3 regions of the Actinoplanes sp. NBRC 101535 genome follow, and region 2 is predicted to be linked to each of the others. Evidence: riboswitches for the same ligand, from Rfam matches in the RefSeq annotation. Region 2 holds a riboswitch; each other region holds the start of a gene.
What was found. Region 2 has a riboswitch for cobalamin ahead of QSK32_RS43540 (ribonucleoside-diphosphate reductase subunit alpha). Riboswitches for the same ligand answer to the same signal wherever they lie in the genome.

Region 1 (7,198 bases), on a different contig from region 2:
CTCCTCGACGACACGCGAGGCGGCCCGGCGAGCCGGGGCGTAATCGACGCCGGCGGCTCCGGACCGGGGATCGGGCCAGGTGAAAGCGTGCACGACCTTGAGTACCCGACCGCGGGAGCCGGCCTCCCGCGCGGCCAGCCGCACGGCGGCCAGACCGGCCGTGGTCCCGTCGACACCGGCCACCACGGGTCCCTGCGCCGGGATCTGCATCGGTTCGACCTCCGCTCGGCGTAACAGAGTCGCAATATACCGACCATTGTCTATGGTGCAACGGTCCATACGTACTGGTGACCAATGCCTCAACAGCCAGGCACCTGATGACCCATTCAGGTTGAGGGTTTACGGTGAACGGCAAAATATTCGAGACATCTGCCGGTGAAGTGAGGGAAATACATGACGGATGTCAAGCTCGACCATCCTGGTGGCCAGCTGTCGATGTCGGTACGCAAGGCCGTCGACGGACCGGGCGGCATCGACGTCAGTGCTCTGCTCAAGGAGACCGGCTTCGTCACCCTCGATCAGGGCTTCGTGAACACCGCGTCGACGACCTCGGCGATCACATACATCGATGGTGACCAGGGGATCCTCCGCTACCGCGGATACCCCATCGAGCAACTCGCGGAGAAGTCCACCTTCCTCGAGGTGTCCTACCTGCTGATGAACGGCGAGCTGCCCACGGCCGCCCAGCTGCGGGAGTTCGCCGACCGGATCCGGGTGCACACCCTGCTCCAGGAGGAGATGCGCACCTTCTTCTCCAGTTTCCCGCGGGACGCGCACCCGATGGCCGTGCTCTCCTCGGCGGTCACCGCGCTGTCCACGTTCTACCAGGACGCCCTCGACCCGCTGGACGCCGAGCAGGTCGACATCTCCGCGATCCGCCTGATGGCGAAACTTCCGACGATCGCCGCCTACGCCTACAAGAAGTCCATCGGCCACCCGCTGCCGTACCCGGACAACTCGCTGGACTACGTGCAGAACTTCCTGCGGCTCACGTTCGGCCTGCCCACCGTGGGCTACGACGTGGACCCGAAGGTCGCGAAGATCCTCGACATGCTGTTCATCCTGCACGCCGACCACGAGCAGAACTGCTCCACGTCGAGCGTGCGGCTGGTCGGCTCGTCGCAGGCCAACCTGTTCGCGTCGGTCTCGGCCGGCATCAACGCCCTCTCCGGCCCGCTGCACGGCGGCGCCAACGCGGCGGTCCTCGAGATGCTCGAGCAGATCCGCAAGGACGGCGGAGACGTCAACTCGTTCGTCACTCGCGTGAAGAACAAGGAGAAAGGCGTCAAACTGATGGGCTTCGGCCACCGGGTCTACAAGAATTACGACCCGCGCGCCGCCATCGTCAAGAAGGCCGCCCAGGAGATGCTCTCCACCCTGGACAAGCCGGACCCGCTGCTGGAGATCGCCTTCAAGCTCGAGGAGATCGCCCTCTCCGACGAGTACTTCATCTCCCGCAAGCTCTACCCGAACGTCGACTTCTACACGGGCCTCATCTACAAGGCGATGGGTTTCCCGACCAAGATGTTCACCGTTCTCTTCGCCATCGGCCGTCTCCCGGGCTGGATCGCCCAGTACCAGGAGATGATGCTCGACCCGGCTAACAAGATCGGTCGCCCGCGGCAGATCTACACCGGTGCTCCGGTGCGCGATTTCGTGCCGCTGGATCAGCGCTGACCGTCGTATTTCGTACGCATTTCGAGAGCGCCCCGCCGGCTTCGTGCCGGTGGGGCGCTCTCGTGTCGGGGTATGAGGGTCCGCAGACATCGGAGAGGGGCATGCATGGACGTCGTGATCGGCATCGACACCGGGACCACCGCTACCAAGGGGGTGGCCGCCACCACGACCGGTGAACTCCGGGCACTGGCCAGCGTCCACTACCCGCTGTCGGTCCCCGGGCCCGGCCGCGCCGAACTCGACCCGGCCGCCCTGGTCGACGCCGCCCTGCAGGCGCTGACCGATGTGGCCCGCCAGTGCCGGGAGCGCGGCGACCGGGTGGCGGGTGTCGCCCTCAGCTCGTTTCTGCACGCGCTGGTCCCGATGGACGATGCCGGGCGGGCACTGGGACCCGTCGTCACCTGGGCGGACAATCGTTCCGCCGCGCAGAGCCGCCGGATCGCGGCGGACGGGGCGGGGGCGGCGCTGCAGGCGCGTACCGGCACGCCGGTCCACCCGATGTCCCCGCTCACCAAACTCGCCTGGTGGTCCGAGACCGATCCCGATCAGCTGCGCGACACCCCGCGCTGGGGCGGGGTGAAGGAGCTGATCGTCGCGGCGCTCACCGGCGGTCCCTTCCTCGTCGACCTGTCGGTCGCCTCGGGCACCGGCCTCTACGACATCCACGCACGGCAGTGGGACCCCGCGGCCGTCAAGATCGCGGGGGTACGCGCGGAGCAACTCGCCGAGGTCGTCCCCACCACGTCCCGGCTGACCCTGTCCACCGCGGTGACCACCGCCGCGGGCCTGCCACCCGGCACCCCACTGATCATCGGTGCCGCCGACGGCCCGCTCGCCAACCTCGGCGTGGGCGCGACCCCGCCCGGCGTGGCAGCGGTCTCGCTGGGCACGTCCGGTGCACTGCGGACCGTGGTCGACCGCCCGGCCGCCGACGAGGCCGGGCGCCTCTTCTGCTACGCGCTGACCGAGGACCGCTGGGTCGTGGGGGGAGCGGTCAACAACGCCGGGTCGGTGGTGCGCTGGGCCTCCCAGTCCCTGACCGGTGTCCCGGACCCCGACGGCTCCTCCCCGGTGGAACCGGCCGACGGCCTCGACGCGGAACTGCTCGCCGAGGCCGCCACGATCCCGGCCGGCAGCGACGGACTGCTCTGCCTGCCGTACTTCCTGGGCGAACGGGCTCCGTGGTGGCGCCCCGGCATGCGCGGCGCCTACCTCGGCCTGCGCCGCGAACACCACCGCGCCCACCTGGTCCGCGCCGCGGTGGAGGGCGTCTGCCAGCAGCTGGCCCTGGTCCGTGACTCCTTCGAGGCCGAGGGTGTCGCCCTCACCGAGATCCGGGCCACCGGCGGCGCCGCGGCCTCCACGCTGTGGGTGGCGACCCTGGCCGGCACGCTCGACCTCCCGGTGTCGGTGGCGGACATCCCCGAGGGCACCGCCCTGGGCACCTGCCTGCTGGCCTGGCACGCCCTCGGCGAGCTGCCCGACCTGGACCGGGCCGCCGCCCTGGTGCCGACCGGCGAGACGACCCGGCCCGACCCGCGGGACGCCGCGCTCTACCGGCGTCTGCGCCCACTGGTGGAACGCTCCGCGCTGGCCGTCCTCGACGTGGTGACCGAACTCGACGAACTGGCGCCCGAGCCCCTGCCCGGGACGGAGAAGGCCGTCTGACCTCCGGGGCCGGTGTGAGGGATGTCCTGCGGGCGGGGGCCGCGTTGACGGTTCCACCCCGGGTAGGAAAGAGTGGCCGGGAGCGGTAGCGGAGGAACCCGGTGCGAATCCGGGGCGGTCCCGCCACTGTGACCGGGGAGCGACCTGCCGGCAGAGACGCCACGACCTGCAACGGCGGGCCGGAAGGCGGAGCGGGGAGCGTCGATCCGGGAGTCAGGAGACTCCGGCCGCTCGTGCCACCGTCGCGCGGGCGTGGATACCCGCCGGAAGGGAACCCCGTGACTGTTCCGTACCCGTTCTCGGCCGTGGTCGGCCTGGACGATCTGCGGCTCGCCCTCCTCCTCACCTCCGTGTCGCCGGCCGTCGGCGGCGTGCTGGTCCGCGGCGAGAAGGGCACCGCCAAGAGCACCGTCGTCCGCGCGCTGGCCGGCCTGCTGCCACCGGTCACCGTGGTGCAGGGCTGCCGGTTCGCGTGTGATCCGCAGGCGCCCGACCCGGACTGCCCGGACGGCCCGCACCCGGACGGCGGACCCGACAAGGACCGCCCGGCGAACCTGGTGGAACTGCCGGTCGGCGCCACCGAGGACCGGGTGGTGGGCACACTCGACCTTCAGCGCGCGCTCAGCGACGGGGTGAAGGCCTACGAGCCCGGCCTGCTGGCCGCCGCGCACCGCGGCGTGCTCTACGTCGACGAGGTGAACCTGCTCCCCGACCACCTGGTGGACCTGCTGCTGGACGCGGCCGCGATGGGACGCGCCCACGTCGAACGCGACGGGGTCAGCGTCAAACACGCGGCCCGGTTCCTGCTCGTCGGCACGATGAACCCGGAGGAGGGCGAGCCCCGCCCGCAGCTGGTGGACCGGTTCGGCCTGGTGGTGAACGTGGCGGCGCCCCGCGACGCGGTGCAGCGTGCCGAGGTGGTGCGGCGGCGGCTGGCGTACGAGGCGGATCCGGCCGGGTTCGCGTCCCGGTTCTCCGCGGACGAGCGACGCTACGCGGCCCGGATCGCGGAGGCCCGTGCCCGGCTGCCGCTGGTGACCCTGCCCGACGAGGAGCTGGACCGGATCGCCCGGGTCTGTCTCGCCTATGGCGTGGACGGGATGCGGGCCGACATCGTGGTGGCGCGGTGCGCGGTGGCACTGGCCGCCTGGCACGGCCGGGACACGGTGACGGCCGAGGACGTGGCGGGCGCGGCGCGGCTGGCCCTGCCGCACCGGCGGCGCACCGACCCGCTCGACCCGCCGGGCACCGACGAGGAACGGCTCGAGGAGGCGCTGGCCGAGGCCGAGCGTCAGGCCGAGCAGGAGCGCGCATCGCAGGATCAGGCCGATCGGGACCCGGACGGCGGTCCCGACGGTGACGGTCCCGATGGTGACGGTGACGGTCCCGATGGCGATGGTGACGGTCCTCCGGAGGGCGGCGGGGGCGGTGAGCCGCGAGGTCCGCGTGACGGCGGCGGGCCGCAGGGCGGTTCCCACCCCGGCGACGGTACGCAGGGGAGCACCGCGACTGACGACCCGGCGGATCCGGGGCCGGACCCGGCGAGCGGGCAGCCGCAGACCTCGGGGGCGATGGCGAGTGCCGGGGCGGCGTACCGTACCCGGACCCTGCGGATCTCGGCCCGCGGCGAGGGGGGACATGCCGGACGGCGGTCGCCGGCGTTCGCGCGCCGGGGCCGTGTCGTCGGGAGTCGCGTTCCGGCGGGGAAGCCGACCGGGGCGCCGCATCTGACGGCGACGCTGATGGCGGCTCTGGAACGGGCCGCCGCGGGCGCCGACGCCGCGCCGGGACGATCCGTCACGCCGGGAGGATCCGTCACGCCGGGACCTTCTGGGGAGCCGGGACGATCCGTGGTGCCGGGACGTTTCGGGACGCCGGGACTGCCTGTGCGGACGGGACCGGTCGTGCGGGTCGAGCCCCGCGACCTCCGGGAATCCGTGCACGTCGGCCGGGAGGCGAACCTGGTGCTGTTCGTCGTGGACGCGTCCGGATCGATGGCGGCCCGCAAGCGGATGACCCTGGTGAAGACCGCGGTGCTGTCGTTGCTGCGGGACGCCTACCAGCGACGGGACCGGATCGGCATGATCACGTTCCGGGGTGCGGACGCCGAGGTGGTGCTCCCGCCCACGTCCAGTCACGAGGTCGGCGTGATGCGGCTGGCCGCGCTGCGGACCGGCGGGCGCACACCGCTGGCGGCCGGACTCCGTGCCGCCGCGGCCACGATCGCCACCGAGCGCCGCCGGGACCCGCGACGCCGGCCGCTGCTGGTGCTGGTCACCGACGGCCGGGCGACCAGCGGGCCGGACCCGGTGGGTCTGGCGCCGCTGCTCAGCGGTGTCTCGGCGGTCGTCGTCGACTGCGAGTCCGGTCCGATCCGGATCGGTCGTGCCCGTCGGCTGGCCGCCGCGCTGCGGGCCGACGTGATGCCCCTGGAGCAGTTGCAGGCCGCGACCGTTCTCGGTGGGCGTGCCGCGGCCGGCTCTCCGTCCGGAGCCGGCTCCACGGCCGGTGTCGCGGGCGACCGGGCTTACCGCCGGGCGGCGTGATCCACCGGTTCTGAAGCCGCCGGCCACGGAGAGTCCCCGGTCGCCGCGGTGCGCCGCCGGGCCGGGCCACCGCCGCCGGGCCGGGCCACCGCCGGTGGGTGGGTGGCATGAGCCGGGCCGTGCGTGATCGCCGCGGGTCCCGGGACGACCGGTATTCGGCGGGAACGGATCCGTGCGTACCCCACATGAATTCGATCTTGGAGAGGGCGAGCGAGCATGCCGCAAGGGAAAGTCACCACTGTTCCGGACGACGGACTGACGACGCGGCAGCGACGCCGGCAGGCGGTGTTCGCCGTGCACACCGGGCCGGGCAAGGGCAAGTCGACGGCCGCGTTCGGGATGGCGCTGCGCGCGTGGAGCGCGGGGTGGCCGGTCGGCGTCTTCCAGTTCGTGAAGTCGCAGAAGTGGAAGGTCGGCGAGGAGACCGCGCTGAAGGCCCTGAACGGGGTCAACGGTACGCCGGTCACCTGGCACAAGATGGGCGAAGGATGGTCCTGGATCCAGAGGGCCGGCACCGAGCGTGACCACGCCGCCGAGGCCGCCGAGGGCTGGGAGCAGATCAAGCGGGACCTGGCCGCCGAGACGCACAAGTTCTACGTGCTCGACGAGTTCACCTATCCGATGAAGTGGGGCTGGGTCGACGTCGCCGAGGTGATCTCGGTGATCCGGGACCGCCCGGGCACGCAGCACATTGTGATCACTGGACGGGACGCCCATCCGGACCTGATCGAGGCCGCCGACCTGGTCACCGAGATGACCAAGATCAAGCACCCGATGGACGCCGGCCGCAAGGGACAGCAGGGCATCGAATGGTGAGCATCCCCCGGGTGGTGATCGCCGCGCCGGCCTCCGGGCACGGCAAGACCACGGTGGCCACCGGCCTGCTCGCCGCGTTCGCCCGGCGGGGCATGACGGTGGCGCCGTTCAAGGTCGGGCCGGACTACATCGACCCGGGCTACCATGCGCTCGCCGCCGGCCGCCCGGGCCGCAACCTGGATCCGGTGATGGTCGGCGAGGAGACCGTCGGCCCGCTGTTCGCGCACGGTTCGGCGGGCGCAGGCATCGCGATCGTCGAGGGCGTGATGGGCCTCTACGACGGCCGGACCGGCGCCGGGGAGCAGGGTTCCACCGCGCAGGTCGCCGATCTGCTGCAGGCCCCGGTGATCCTGGTGGTGGACGCCGCCGCGCAGGGCCGTTCGGTGGCCGCGCTGGTGCACGGTTTCCGGAGCTTCGGCACGGTCCGGCTGGCCGGGGTGATCCTGAACCGGGTCGGTTCGGACCGTCACGAGCAGATCCTGCGGGACGCC
Region 2 (7,198 bases):
AGACCGCCGCCAAGTACAACCTGAAGACCATCGACGACCTGAAGGCGGTGGCGAACCAGCTCGTCATCGGCGCCGGACCGGAGTGGGCCGAGCGCTACCAGGGTCTGAAGGGCCTCAAGGAGCTGTACGGCATCGAGTTCAAGGATTTCAAGCCGCTGGACGCCGGTGGCCCGCTGACCGTGAACGCGCTCAAGGGTGGCGACATCCAGGTGGCGAACATCTTCTCCACCGACTCGTCGATCGTGCAGAACAAGTTCGTCGTGCTGGAGGACACCAAGAACCTCTACCTGGCGGAGAACATCATCCCGCTGATCCGCACCGAGTCGAACAACGCGACGGTCACCGGAGCGCTCAACGGCGTCTCGGCCAAGCTGACCACCGAGAACCTGACCGAGTACCTCGCCAAGGTGCAGGTGGACAAGCAGGACACCGCCACCGTGGCGAAGGCCTGGCTGACCGCCAACGGCCTGGTCTGATCGTTTTCTGAGTCGCGCCGCCCCCGCCGATCGGGGGCGGCGCGGCTTTTTTCTGGAACGCCTTTTTCTAGAACGCCTTCTCGTAGAGATCGGCCAGTCCGGGCGTCGACGCCTCGCCGCTGTACCCGCAGATCATCACGGTGCCGGCGGCGGCCGCCACCAGATATCTCCCACCGGTCTCGAACCGGCCGCTGCCCATCATCTGCTCCGAGGCGTCGCCGGCCCGCGCCACCCGGACCTCCTGCACGGTCTTCCCGTGATAGATGCGGTCGACGCCCAGGGTGACCTGGCCGTCCACCACTGCCGTCACGGTCCCGGCGAAGACGAAGTCCGCCTCGGCGGCGAGCACCTCGGCGGTGGGCTCCGCACACTTGCTGGTGGCGCCGTCACCGGCCAATGACAGGTTCTCGACGGCCGTGATGGCCGGGGCCGTCACCGGTGCCTCCGGGCGGGTCAGCGCCCAGGTCGCGCCGCCGCCCGCGATCAGCACCAGGGCGGCCGCGGCCAGTCCCCAGCGGCCGGCGGACGGACGGGCCGGAGTCTCAGTGGTCATGATCTCCTCCAGGAGTCGTGCGGCGCGATCGGGGGCGATCGGTGGCAGGGACGCCGCCGGGTCGGTGCGGCGCAGACGTCCGCGCAGGTCGTCGTCGGTCATGACCGGCTCCCCTCTGTCGACTCCTCATGTCCGGCGGCGCCGCCGGTCTTTCGCAACTCGTCCCGCAGACGCTGTTTCGCCCGGTGCAGCCGGATGCTCGCCGCGTTCGCGGTGATCCCCAGCACGGTCGCGATGGCCGCGGGCGCGAGATCCTCCCAGGCCCACAGCCGCAGGATCTCGGCGTCCGCCAGCCGGAGCCGGGCCATCGCGGTGCTCAGCTCGTCGTCCTCGAACGCCGGCGGATCGACGGCCGCCGGCGGCGGGTCCAGCAGCCCGATCCGGGCGACGAGCCGCAGATGCCGGCGCTGCCCGCGTTCGGCGTTGGCCAGGCAGTGCCGGGCCACCCCGTACGCCCACGGCACGTGCTCCGGGGGCATCTCCGCCATCCGCCGCCAGCAGACCAGCAGCGTCTCGGAGAGCACGTCGTCAGCGGTCGCCGGATCGGTGCGCCGCGCCAGGTAGCGCCGCACGGCTTCGATCACGGCCGGCGCCAGGCGCTCGAACCGCGCCCGGCGGTCGTCAGAGGTCACGAGGTCCACTCTGTTTCATGTCCGGCACCACCCCTCCTCTTTCGCCTTTCGCTTCCGCTTCTTCGGGGGTACGGGGTACGGCCGGCTCCCGCGTCACCCGGTGCGGTGCTTCTCGCGTACCTGAGAAGGCGCTGGAGTGACGCACGCGATCTCCACCGACCGCGCCGCGCAGTTGCAAGATCTTGGCAACAGCAGGCGACTATCAATATGCTGCTGCTGAGCCGTGCGTGACGGCGGGCACGCCTGGGGAGGGCATCCATGGACACAACGGCGATGCACATCGCCAACGGGATCGTCAACGGTCCCGTCTCGATGGTCTTCGTAGTGATAGCGGTCGCCGGCCTCGCGGTCAGCGTGTGGCGGGCCAAGGCCGACCTCGACGACCGCCTGGCGCCGATGGCGGGGCTGGTCGCGGCGTTCATCTTCGCCGTGCAGATGCTCAACTTCCAGGTGCTGCCGGGTGTCTCCGGTCACCTGCTCGGCGGCACCCTGGCGGTGATCCTGGTCGGCCCGTGGGTGGGTTCGCTCTGCGTGGCGACCGTGCTGATCGTCCAGTGTCTGCTCTTCGCCGACGGGGGACTCACCGCGATCGGGCTCAACGTCACCAACATGGCACTGATCGGGACCGCGGCCGCGTACCTCCTCGTGGCCCTTCTCCTGAGGATCCTGCCCCGCACCGCCGGTGGCCTCGGCGTGACCGCCTTCATCGCCTCGATCGTCGGTGTGGTCGTCGCCTCGCAGGGCTTCGTCCTGGAGTACGCGCTGGGCGGCACCACCGACCTGTCGCTGACCGGCATCGCCGCCACCATGGCCGGGGTGCACGTGCTGATCGGCATCGGCGAGGGCCTGATCGCGGCCACCACCGTGATGACCGTCGCCCGGGTCCGTCCCGACCTGGTGTACGCGCTGCGCCGCTTCCGCAAGCCCGCCCCGACCGAGGTGGAGGTCCCCGCATGAGCCGGCGACTCGGATGGTTCCTGGCCGGCGGCCTGCTGGTCGCGCTGCTGCTCGCCGGGGTGGTCAGCAACTTCGCCTCGGGCAGCCCGGACGGCCTGGACTACGCGGCCCGCCAGGGCTGCACGTTCAACGCCGACGACGAGATCACCGGCGGGACGTGCATGCTCCAGCAGGAGGGTGAGCATCAGATGGGTGACAGCCCGCTGGCCGGCTACGCCCTGCGGGGGATCGACAACGAATTCGTCGCCACCGGCCTGTCCGGTGTCCTCGGGGTGCTCGTCACGTTCGCCGTCGGTGGCGGACTGTTCTGGCTGGTCCGGCGCCGCGCGCCCCGGTGATCTTCACGACACGACCTCCGGGCGCAGCATCTGGTGTTGTGCCGGAGGTCGGTCACCCATATATGGTGTTCCCCGCAGCTGGTTCGGGCGGCCTCTTCTGGCCTGTCCGAGGCAACAGGGAACCCGGTGGAAAACCGGGACTGCCCCGCAGCGGTGAGTGGGAACGAAAGCCGTCATGAAGCACTGGACCGGTCACGGTCTGGGAAGCGACGGCCGGTAGGAAGCGTCAGTGCCCACGAGTCCGAAGACCTGCCAGCGCGCCGCACGCGACGTGTGCGGCGGTCCGAGGTCGCGTGGGACGACTGACGCCATCATGCCGGTGACCGTGTGCCGGCGGCGTCCCCCTGCGTGCCCGACGACCTGTCGAGAGGGCATGAGGGAGAGACCATGACGGTCACATCGGGAGTCGCGGTGCCGGAGCAACGGCGGCACGGCATGCAGGTCCGCAAACGCAACGGCGACCTGGAACCCGTGGACGTCCACAAGATCGTCACGGCGGTCGAGCTGTGGGTCGCCGACCTGGACGAGGTCGACCCGCTGCGGGTGGCGACCAAGACGATCAGCGGTCTCTACGACGGGGCTACCACCGCCGAGCTGGACAAACTGTCGATTCAGACGGCCGCCGAGCTGATCGGCGAGGAGCCGCAGTACTCGCGTCTGGCCGCCCGCCTCCTCGCCGCGTACGTCAGCAAGGAGGTCTCCGAGGAGGGCGTCACCCTCTTCAGCGAGTCGATCCGGCTCGGCCACACCGAGGGCCTGATCAGCGACGAGACCCTGGCGTTCGTCACCGCGCACGCGTCGCTGCTCGACGCGGCCGTGGACCCGGCCGGTGACCTGCGCTTCGAGTACTTCGGCCTGCGTACGGTCGCGGACCGCTACCTGCTGCGGCACCCGACCCGCCGGACGATCATCGAGACCCCGCAGCACTGGCTGATGCGGGTGGCCTGCGGACTGTCCGAGACCGCGGACGAGGCCGTCGGGTTCTACCGCCTGATGTCGTCGCTGGCCTATCTGCCCAGCTCGCCGACGCTGTTCAACTCGGGCACCCGGCACACCCAGATGTCGTCGTGCTTCCTCGTCGACTCGCCGAAGGACGAACTCGACTCGATCTACGAGCGGTACCACCAGGTCGCGAAGCTGTCGAAGTTCTCCGGTGGCATCGGCATCTCCTGGAGCCGGGTCCGGGGCCGGGGTGCGCTGATCCGCGGCACCAACGGCCGGTCCAACGGCATCGTCCCGTTCCTGAAGACACTCGACGCGGGGGTCGCGGCGGTCAACCAGGGCGGCCGGCGTAAGGGCGCGGCGTGCGTCTATCTCGAGCCGTGGCACCCGGACATCGAGGAGTTCCTCGAACTGCGGGACAACACCGGCGAGGAGTCGCGGCGCACGCACAACCTGAACCTGGCCAACTGGATTCCGGACGAGTTCATGCGCCGGGTCGAGGCGGACGGCGACTGGTCGCTGATCGACCCGTCCGATGCCCCCGAGCTGCCGGACCTGTTCGGGCGTGAGTTCGACGAGGCCTACCGGGCGGCGGAGAAGAACGCGGTCAAGACCGTCAAGGCCCGTGATCTGTACGGCCGGATGATGCGCACCTTGGCGCAGACCGGCAACGGGTGGATGACGTTCAAGGACCGCTCGAACTCGCTGTCGAACCAGACGGGCGCGCCCGGCAACAGCATCCACCTGTCGAACCTGTGCACCGAGATCCTCGAGGTGAACAACGACGCCGAGACCGCGGTCTGCAACCTGGGCTCGGTCAACCTGGGCGCGCACGTGACTTCGGACGGGGTGGACTGGGAGAAGCTGCGGGCCACCGTCCGCACCGCGGTGGTCTTCCTGGACCGGGTCATCGACATCAACTACTACCCGGCGGAGCAGGCTGCGGCGTCCAACCCGCGCTGGCGCCCGGTCGGGCTGGGCCTGATGGGCCTGCAGGACGCGTTCTTCACCCTGGGCCTGCCGTTCGACTCGGCCGCCGCCCGCGAACTGTCGACGCGCGTTCAGGAGGAGATCTTCCTGACCGCTCTGGAGACGTCGGTCCAGCTCGCCTCGGTGGCCGGCCCGCACCCGGCGTTCGCCGAGACCCGGGCCGCGGCCGGTGACCTGCACCCGTACCTGTGGGGCGCCACGCCGTCGCAGACGTCGCGCTGGGACGCCGTTCGCGCCGGTATCGCTTCGCACGGCCTGCGGAACTCGCTGCTGGTGGCGATCGCGCCGACGGCCACGATCGCCTCGATCGCGGGCTGCTACGAGTGCATCGAGCCGCAGGTGTCCAACCTGTTCAAGCGCGAGACGATGTCCGGCGAGTTTCTTCAGATCAACACCTATCTGGTACGCGAGCTGAAGTCCCGCGGTCTGTGGACCGCCCCGATCCGTGAGGCGATCAAGCGGGCCGAGGGGTCGGTGCAGGGCATCGAGGAGATCCCGGCGGACGTGCGTGAACTGTTCCGGACCGCGTGGGAGCTGCCGCAGCGTGCCCTGATCGACCTGGCGGCGGCGCGTGCCCCGTACATCGACCAGTCGCAGTCGCTGAACCTGTTCATGGCCGCGCCGACCATCAACAAGGTCTCCTCCATGTATCTCTACGCGTGGAAGACCGGCCTGAAGACGTCGTACTACCTGCGCTCGCGTCCGGCGACCCGTATTCAGCAGGCGACGGTGTCCGTTGCCGCGGCACCGGCCGTCTCTCTCATCCCGGCGTTGACGCCCGCTGAGGCTTGTTCCCTGGAAAACCCCGAATCGTGTGAGGCCTGCCAGTAATGCTGCTCGACCCCGGAATGGACCTGACCCTGCGGCCGATGAAGTACCCGCACTTCTTCGACCGCTACAAGGACGCGATCAAGAACACCTGGACGGTGGAGGAGGTCGACCTGCACTCCGACCTCGCCGACCTGGCCAAGTTGTCGCCCGCCGAACAGCACCTGGTGTCGCGGCTGGTCGCGTTCTTCGCCACCGGCGACACCATCGTGGCGAACAACCTGGTGCTCAACCTGTACCAGCACGTCAACTCGCCCGAAGGCCGGCTCTACCTGTCCCGGCAGCTGTTCGAGGAGGCCGTGCACGTCCAGTTCTACCTGAACCTGCTGGACACGTACGTCCCCGACGAGCAGGAGCGGTTCGAGGCGTTCGCGGCGGTGGAGAACATCCCGTCGATCGCCCGTAAGGCCGAGTTCTGCTTCAAGTGGATCGACTCGGTCTTCGAACTGCGGTCGCTGCAGACCCGGGCCGACCGGCGGGCCTTCCTGCTCAACGTGATCTGCTTTGCCGCGTGCATCGAGGGGCTGTTCTTCTACGGCGCTTTCGCGTACGTGTACTTCCTGCGCTCCCGTGGTGTCCTGCAGGGACTCGCGTCCGGCACCAACTGGGTGTTCCGCGACGAGAGCATGCACATGGCGTTCGCGTTCGACGTGGTCGACACGGCCCGCGCCGAGGAGCCCGACCTGTTCGACGCGGAGATGGAGCAGCAGGTCCGCGACATGCTGTCCGAGGCCGTCGAGTGCGAGGTGCAGTTCGCCGCGGACCTGCTCGAACAGGGCGTCTCCGGCATGTCGCTGACCGACATGCGGGAGTACCTGCAGCATGTGGCGGACCGCCGGCTGGCCGCGCTGGGCATCGCCCCGATCTACGGCAGCAGGAACCCGTTCGCCTTCATGGAGCTGCAGGACGTCCAGGAGCTGTCGAACTTCTTCGAGCGCCGCGTCTCCGCCTATCAGGTGGGCGTGACCGGAACCGTCAGCTTCGACGACGACTTCTGAGCACGTGGCAGAATCCGCGGGTGACGATTCGATTGGTGCCGCTGTCACCCGCGGTTCTGCAAGGCCTGCTCGACGGTGACCTGGTCACCGCCCGTTCGCTGGCGGGGGTGGCTCTCACCGACTGGTTCACCTCCGACGATCTGACCTGGCTGTGGCGGATGCGCCTCGACCAGATCGCCGGTGACCCGTCGGCCGACGGCTGGGTGGCGAACGCCGCGGTTCTCGACGACGGGACCGTGGTGGGGACGGGTGCCTTCCACGGGCCGCCGGACGCGGACGGGCGGGTGGAGCTGAGTTACGGCGTCGACCCGGCACACCGTCGCCGGGGGTACGCGCGGGCGATGGTCCGGGAACTGCTGGCCCGGGCCGCCGCCGAGCCGTCGGTGCACCTCGTCCGGGCGAGTATCAGCCCCGGCAACACCGCCTCTCTCGCCACGATCGCCGGGTACGGCTTCACCCGGGTCGGCGAGCAGTGGGACGAGGT
Region 3 (7,198 bases), on a different contig from region 2:
CCGGGTGTGCGCCGCGGGACCTCCACCTCGACCCGGATCGGGCGGTGATCACTGCCCACCCCGCGCATCGCCCCGGACCTCCGGATCCGCAGGCCCGGACTCCGCAGGATGTGATCGATCTGGGCCAGCGGCCGGTGCGCGGGCCAGGTCCGCCCCCGGGCCGCCTGACGGTACGGGCGGGCCAGCAGAATCGTCGGCCAGAACATGTTGAAATCCCCCGCGATGACCGTCGGGCGGTAGTCTCCGGCCAGCCCGCGCCGCAGCCGGAGCAACTGCGCCGGGCCGTACGGCAGCCGGTGGGTGAGGTGCACGTTCACCACCTGCAGGCCGGCCACCTCGACGACCTGCGCCGACCGGTCACCGATGACGTCACCGGGGGCGGCACCCAGCCCGATCGGGGTGCGGACCGTGATCGGATGCCGGCTCAGCACGGCGATCCCCCACGCGCCGATCTCGTCCGGCGCCCGCGGGGCCACCGCCAGGCCCGGCAGGTCCACGTCGCCGGTCATCGGCAGTTCGGCGTACCCGGGGTAGCCGCAGTCGCCGGCCGCCGCCCGGGCCAGACTCACCCCGCCACGCGGGCGCCAGTTCTCCTGCACCAGGACGACGTCCGTGTCCAGAGCGGCGATCGCCTCCTCGACCGGGTAGGCGTACCCGTACCGGTCCAGCCCGCAGTGCAGGTTGATGCTGGCCAGGGTGAGCGGCACGGCAGCGGTACCCCCATCCCCGGCACGTCGCCGGCGGGCCGGATCGTCCCTGCTCCCATCGGACGATTCCGGCCCCTGCTGAGAGCACCCCGGCCCGGGCAGCACGAACGCCCGGTCCCGGCGCGGATCCTCCTCCGCGCCGGAACCGGGCTGCACCGGCGGCGACCGCTGACCGCGGCCTCGAGGACCCACCCCCGGCTCCTCGCCGCCACCGACGACTGCTCCCCCTGACCTCCTGCTCCCCCGCCCGCGGCCTCCCCGCAAGCGCCGCCTACTCCCCGTCCGCGCCGCCCACTCCCCCGTCCGCGTTGCGACAACCATGATCAGCTTTGGCTGAGGGCGATCCCGGTGCCCGCCGGTTGCCGTTCGGGAGCAGGGCACCAGGAGACAGTGCCGCCCACCACCGCCTGACCACGGTCGGCGGGCGGCACTGCCCGGGTGGCGCTCAGTGACAGGCGACGGCGCTCACCGACGAGCGCCAGCTGTGGCAGAGCAGCATGTGCAGAGCGCTGCCCTGCGTCGCCGAGGCCGGTCCGGCCGTGGTCACCACGACACCGCCGGTGGCCATCAGGGCCGTGGCGGCCAGGGTGGCGGCTCGGCGCCTCCAGATCCGTGACGGTCGATCTTGCATGGTCATCCCCGCTCCTCCTACTGTCTACAATGGATGTCCGGAGCTTCGCACGATCGACAGCCCCGGGGAAGGCGCACGGGGGTGCTCATGAGAACGAACCGGCCATGGCGTGGGATCGCGGTGCTTCTCGCGGCGGCGTACACGATGGGGATCCTGATCGCCGGGGAGCCGGCGGCGGCGCACCCGCTCAGCGCCACCGCGATCCTGCTCGATGTCGCCCCGGACCGGGTGACCGGAAGTGTGCAGTTGCCGGTCGACCGGCTGGCGGCCGCGCTCGGCCGGTCGCTCACCGCGGCCTCGGTCACACAGCCCGCGGAACTCGGCGATCTACGCGGATATCTGCGGGAGCACAGCGCGGCGGCGGGCACCGACGGCACGCCCTGGCAGCTGGAGATCAGCGGCGGCCGGGTGGAACGGGTCGACGACGTCGACCACCTGATCTGTGACCTGGTGCTGACACCGCCCGGCGGTGCGGTCGGCGACTTCACCCTCACCTGGACGGCGATCCTGCACCGGCTGGCCGTGCATCAGGTCTTCGTCGGGCTGCGGCCGGCCGACGATGGCGAGCACGCGGTGGCCGGCACGCTGACCTGGCAGCGGCAGACGCTGACCGTCCCGGCGGCCGGCGTGGTCGCGCCGCAGACCGGGTTCCTCGCGGCGATGCGGCTCGGCATCGAACACATCGCCGAGGGCGCCGACCACCTGCTCTTCCTCATCATGCTGCTGCTGCCCGCACCGCTGCTGGCCCGCACCGGCCGGTGGGTGCGCGCCGGCGATCCGCGGCGGAGCTGGCTGCGGGTGGTGCATGTGGTCACGGCGTTCGCCGCCGGCCACTCGATCACGCTGGCGCTGGCTTCCCTGGGCTACGTGTCGCTGCCGGTCCGGCTGGTGGAGAGCGTGATCGCGCTGTCCGTGCTGGTCTCCGGGGTGCACGCGATCCGGCCCCTGGTCCGCGGCGGCGAGGCGTGGATCGCCGCCGGATTCGGGCTGATGCACGGGCTGGCGTTCGCCGCGCTGGTCGCCGACCTCGGGCTCGGCCGGGAGTCGCTGGTGACGGATCTGCTCGGCTTCAACCTGGGCATCGAACTGACCCAGCTGATCGTGGTCGCCCTGCTGATGCCGTCGTTCCTGGCTCTGGACCGCACCCGGCTCTACCCGGGGTTCCGGATCGTGGTCGCCGGGACCGGGATCGTGCTGGCCGCGGCCTGGTTCGCCGAACGGACCACGATGATCGGCGGCAATCCGCTGGAACCGGTCACCGACCACCTGGTCGAGCACCCGTTCCTGACCGCCGCGGCGATCGCCCTGGTGGCGGTGGTGGCGCGGTCGGTGCCCTCGTGGAACCGGGACGCCGCCGGGCATACTGACGGCCGTGTCGATCATGATCGTGCAGAACTCGCCGGGTAGCGGTCCCGGACGTCTCCTGGACTGGCTCGGCGACCGGGAACCGCGGGTCGTCCACGGACCGGACGTGCCCACCGGGCCCGGCGGCCATCAGGCGGTGGTGCTGCTCGGCGGCGGGTTCCTGCCGGACGACGACGGGCGCGCGCCGTGGCTGCCGGCCGAACGGGACCTGGTCCGGGCCTGCGTCGACGCCGGCGTGCCGCTGCTCGGGATCTGTCTCGGCGCGCAACTGCTTGCCGTCTCGACAGGCGGTGCGGTCACCGCGGATCACGGCGAGCCGGAGCGCGGGTCGTGCGAGATCACGCTGCGGCCGGAGGCGGCCGGTGACCCGCTGTTCGCCGGGCTCGGACCGGCCGTACCGGTGATCCAGAACCACCGGGACCAGGTGACCGCGCTGCCACCGGGGGCGGTGCTGCTCGCGTCGAGTGCGGCCTGCCCGGTTCAGGCGTTCCGGGTCGGCGAGCTTGCCTGGGGACTCCAGTTCCACCCCGAGGTCGGCGCGGACCGGCTGTCCACCTGGGACGAGGCGGCCCTGTCCGCGGACGGGCTCGACCTGGGCGCGCTGCGGGCCGCAGCCGAGCGCGCCGAGGCCGCGGCGACCGCTGCCGCGTACAAAATGGTCAGGGCCTTCGCGGACCTGGCCGGACGCTGACCTCGGACCGGTCGCCGGCCGGGGCCGCGGTCGCCGGTAGTCAGCCGGAGTCGCGGTCGCCGGTAGTCAGCCGCGGTCGCCGGCCGTCAGTCGGAGTCGCGGTCGGTGGTGAAGGTCTTGGCCAGCACGGCGGCGATCGCCACGCCGACGACGGCGATGCCCACCTGCACGCCGACCACGGCCCAGTCGAAGGTCCGGCCGGTCACCGTGAACAGGTTGTCGCTGTGCAGCTCCCAGCGGTCGGCGACCCACGTGCCGGCCACCGCGGCGCCCATGCCGATCAGCACGGTCGGGATGATGCCGATGCTCTGTCGCCCGGGCAGCACGATCCGGGCGACGACTCCGATGATCGCCCCGAACACGATCGCCGTCAGGTAGTCCTGCAGGTCCACAACGTCCTCCCCGGTATGTCGAACTCCGCCCATGCCCATAGTGACCATCGGGTCAAACGCCGCGCCTTGCGCCGACCGATAGGGTGATCGGTGGCACTAACTGTCAGCGAGGTGCCCCGGCGGCCGCTCGCCGCCGGGGAGAATCGGGAAGCCGGTGTGAGTCCGGCACGGAGCCCGCCGCGGTGACCGGGGAGCTGCCGCCCACGCGCTCCGGCGCAGCCACTGGCCACCATGGCTGGGAAGGCGGGCGGTGAGGTGACGATCCGGAAGTCCGAAGACCGGCCTCGCGTGGGATCCAGCGGGAGCTGCTTTGTCTGATCTGTATGGTGTCATCCATTCCCGGCGGGACGTTCGGGCCGAGTTCACCGGTGGGGACATCGCTCCGGGCGTACTCGAGAAGGTCCTGAACGCAGCCCACGCCGCACCCAGCGTGGGCATGTCGCAGCCCTGGGATTTCATCCTGATCCGTGATCGCGCCCTTCGGGAGACCTTCCATGCTCATGTACGCGACGAGCGCGCCGTCTTCGCAGCAGGGCTGACCGGCGCGGAGGCCGAACGGTTCGCCCGCATCAAGATCGACGGCGTGCTGGAGTCGACGCTGTCGGTGGTGGTCACCTACGACCCGTCGCGCGGCGGTCCCGCGGTGCTGGGCCGGCATGCGATCGCCGACGCCGGGCTCTACTCGGTCTGCCTGGCGATCCAGAACCTGTGGCTGGCGGCGACCGCGGAGGACCTCGGCGTCGGGTGGGTCTCGTTCTACCGGGAACCGTTCGTCGCCGATCTGCTGAACATCCCGCCGGGGATCCGCCCGGTGGCGTGGCTGTGCCTGGGACCGGTCTCCCACCTGCAGGAGGTCCCCGACCTGGAACGCCACGGCTGGCGGTCCCGCGCACCCCTGGTGGACGCCCTGCACCACGACCGCTGGTAACTCACGGCGCCGGCGGCCGGGCCTTCTGCGGGTGGTGCGCCTCGTGGCGGGCCAGCATCGCGACGAACTCGGCGATCTTCCGGGTACGCGTCTCGGGACGTTTGACCGAGCCGAGGCGGTGGATCAGCGCGTAACGGTTCGTCTTGGTGAGCACGTCGAACATGGCCTGCGCGGCCGGCTCGGCGGCGATGGCGGCCAGCAGGTCGGCGGGCACCTCCGCCTCCGAGGAGGGGGCGTAGGCGGCCGCCCACCGGCCGTCCGCCTTCGCCGCCTCCACCGCGGCCCGGCCGGCGGGCTGCATCAGGCCCGCCTCCTCCAGCCGGGCGACGTGTTCCACGTTGCGCCGCGACCAGATGCTGCGGGCCCGGCGCGGGGTGTACCGGATCCAGGACATCGCCTCGTCGCCCTTGCGGGCCTGGCCGTCGATCCACCCGAAGCACAGGCCCTCGTCGACGGCCTGCTGCCAGGTGAGCGCGGTGACCGTGCCGCCCTTGCGGGTCAGCGCAAGCCAGACCCCCTCGGACGTGCTGTGGTTCCCGGTCAGCCACGCCCGCAGTGCGCCGGCGTCCGCGACGATCAGCTCGTCCAGTTCCGCTTTCCCCATGTAGGCAGGCTAGACACCATTGAGGTCAGGTTCTGTCCGGATCCGGACGTGGTGGCGCTGCGGGTGTTCCCGACACGTTTCGTGATCAGCGTCCGCGTGGTGACTCGGGGCTCTGTGCACGGCCGCAATCACCACGCCCCGCCGCGACCGTGGTGACTTCGGGCGCCCAGCGCGCCATAAATCACCACACCCCACGACCAGCGTGGCGACTTGTGGCGCCCAGCGCGGCTGAAATCACCACGGTCCAACACCAGCGTGGTGACTTCGGGCGCCCAGCGCGCCTGAAGTCACCACGCGGGCGGGCTTCGGCGCCCTGAGCACGAAACGTGTCCGGCCGGCCGCGGCGGCACTCTCGCCCGTGCACACCGGCTTGGGCGGCCGGCCCGGGAGGGACGGGTCAGGAGCCGAGCACGTAGATCTGGTCGGCGGGCGGGGCGACGATGTCGCTGAACGTCGCCCCGAAGTCGCTGAACACCACGGCGTCGCCGTCCTTGCCGGTGATCTGCAGCGGGAGCGGCTCGCCGGTGGTGGCGATCCACAGCACGGTGCCGGTGTCGCCGGCGTCCTTCAGGCCGATCGCCGGCTTGCCGTCGATCTCCTTCTGCTCGCCCTTGGTGAGGGTGCCGTCCGGGGCGAGGAACTCGTCGACGGTGCCGATCGTGAAGATCTGCGCGAAGGCCTCGCCGCCCGCGCCGCCGGCCGAGATCCACCGGCCGTTGATCGACTGGGCCATCAGCTTGCCCTGCTCGGCGCCGGCCGCCATGGCCAGGAACTCCTCGTTGGGGCGCAGGAACTTGCCCTCGCCGGCGGCGATCAGCTCCACCTTGACCTTGTCGAAGGACATGACGGCGCTGAAGTCGGCGCCGCTGACCTTGAGGTCGACGTCGGTGTCCTGGCCCTGCAGGTTGGTGCGGCCCTTGGCCTGGAACGACTTGGCGGATGCGAGCGCCGCCTTGGCCTTGGCCAGGATCGCGTCGGCCTCGAGCGCCGCCACACCGTTGTCGGTGGCCGCGGCCGCCGGGGAGGAGGCGGCCGGGGAGGGGGAAGCGGTGGAGCCCGACTGGCAGCCGGTGAGGGCCAGGGTCAGAGCGGTCACGGCGGCGGTGGTGCGCATGCGAAGCACGGTGTCTCGTCCATCCCCTAGTTGATCTATGTCCGGGACTCTACCGTTGCGACTTGTTCTAGTAGAATGCAAACATGTTGTTCCGGGTGGACGTGGCCGCGACCGAGCCGCTGGCCGACCAGATCGCCGCGCAGGTGCGCGGCGCCCTGATGCGGGGAGAGCTGTCACCGGGCGAGCGGCTGCCGGCCGCCCGCGAGCTGGCCGACCTGCTCGACGTCAATCTGCACACCGTGCTGCGTGCCTACGGGCGGTTGCGCGACGAGGAGCTGATCGAGCTACGCCGGGGTCGCGGGGCGGTGATCCGCGGAGATGCGGACGCGGCCCGGCTGCGCCTGGTCGAGCTGGCCCGGCACTTCGTCCGCGAGGCGCACCGACAGGGATTGGGGGAGGACGAAATGGTGGCGATCATGAGAGAGGCGTGGACATGAGGCGACGGTGGGCGGCGACAGCCCTGGCCGGGACACCGGCCGTGATCATCCCGATCACCTGGTGGTTCTGGGCCGGCGACCTGCCGGACCCGATCGCGACACACTGGAACGCGACCGGCGCCGCGGACCGGTTCAGTGCGACACCCCGGTTCGCCGCGCTGCTGGTGGCGATCACCGTCGCCGCCGTGATCACCGCGATCGTGATGGTGGCGCGCACACCCCGCGGGCAGCGGCACGGCTACGCCACCGGGGTCACGCTGGCCACCGCCGGGGCGGTCACCGGCAGCACCGCCGGCATGTGGGTCGCCACCGCGACCGCGGCCGTGGCG

Region 1: it holds a riboswitch for cobalamin, as region 2 does, so the genes downstream of both, QSK32_RS02245 (VWA domain-containing protein) here and QSK32_RS43540 (ribonucleoside-diphosphate reductase subunit alpha) in region 2, are expected to answer to the same signal.
Region 3: it holds a riboswitch for cobalamin, as region 2 does, so the genes downstream of both, bluB (5,6-dimethylbenzimidazole synthase) here and QSK32_RS43540 (ribonucleoside-diphosphate reductase subunit alpha) in region 2, are expected to answer to the same signal.

What each region holds. Positions count from the first base shown of each region.
Region 1 covers NZ_BSSY01000001.1:518,059-525,256, forward strand. The annotation lists gene QSK32_RS02230 (universal stress protein) at 1-210, opposite strand, end outside; gene QSK32_RS02235 (citrate synthase) at 394-1,677, shown strand; gene QSK32_RS02240 (gluconokinase) at 1,783-3,345, shown strand; cobalamin riboswitch at 3,438-3,568, shown strand; gene QSK32_RS02245 (VWA domain-containing protein) at 3,579-5,891, shown strand; gene cobO (cob(I)yrinic acid a,c-diamide adenosyltransferase) at 6,108-6,707, shown strand; gene QSK32_RS02255 (cobyrinic acid a,c-diamide synthase CobB) at 6,701-7,198, shown strand, end outside.
Region 2 covers NZ_BSSY01000030.1:29,605-36,802, forward strand. The annotation lists gene QSK32_RS43515 (ABC transporter substrate-binding protein) at 1-476, shown strand, start outside; gene QSK32_RS43520 (hypothetical protein) at 544-1,131, opposite strand; gene QSK32_RS43525 (RNA polymerase sigma factor) at 1,128-1,661, opposite strand; gene QSK32_RS43530 (energy-coupling factor ABC transporter permease) at 1,920-2,618, shown strand; gene QSK32_RS43535 (PDGLE domain-containing protein) at 2,615-2,956, shown strand; cobalamin riboswitch at 3,019-3,227, shown strand; gene QSK32_RS43540 (ribonucleoside-diphosphate reductase subunit alpha) at 3,344-5,719, shown strand; gene QSK32_RS43545 (ribonucleotide-diphosphate reductase subunit beta) at 5,719-6,714, shown strand; gene QSK32_RS43550 (GNAT family N-acetyltransferase) at 6,735-7,198, shown strand, end outside.
Region 3 covers NZ_BSSY01000008.1:199,287-206,484, reverse strand. The annotation lists gene QSK32_RS23305 (endonuclease/exonuclease/phosphatase family protein) at 1-707, opposite strand, end outside; gene QSK32_RS23300 (hypothetical protein) at 1,153-1,344, opposite strand; gene QSK32_RS23295 (HupE/UreJ family protein) at 1,426-2,745, shown strand; gene QSK32_RS23290 (type 1 glutamine amidotransferase) at 2,720-3,394, shown strand; gene QSK32_RS23285 (GlsB/YeaQ/YmgE family stress response membrane protein) at 3,481-3,786, opposite strand; cobalamin riboswitch at 3,882-4,085, shown strand; gene bluB (5,6-dimethylbenzimidazole synthase) at 4,097-4,714, shown strand; gene QSK32_RS23275 (YdeI/OmpD-associated family protein) at 4,716-5,318, opposite strand; gene QSK32_RS23270 (hypothetical protein) at 5,716-6,432, opposite strand; gene QSK32_RS23265 (GntR family transcriptional regulator) at 6,516-6,869, shown strand; gene QSK32_RS23260 (DUF1648 domain-containing protein) at 6,866-7,198, shown strand, end outside.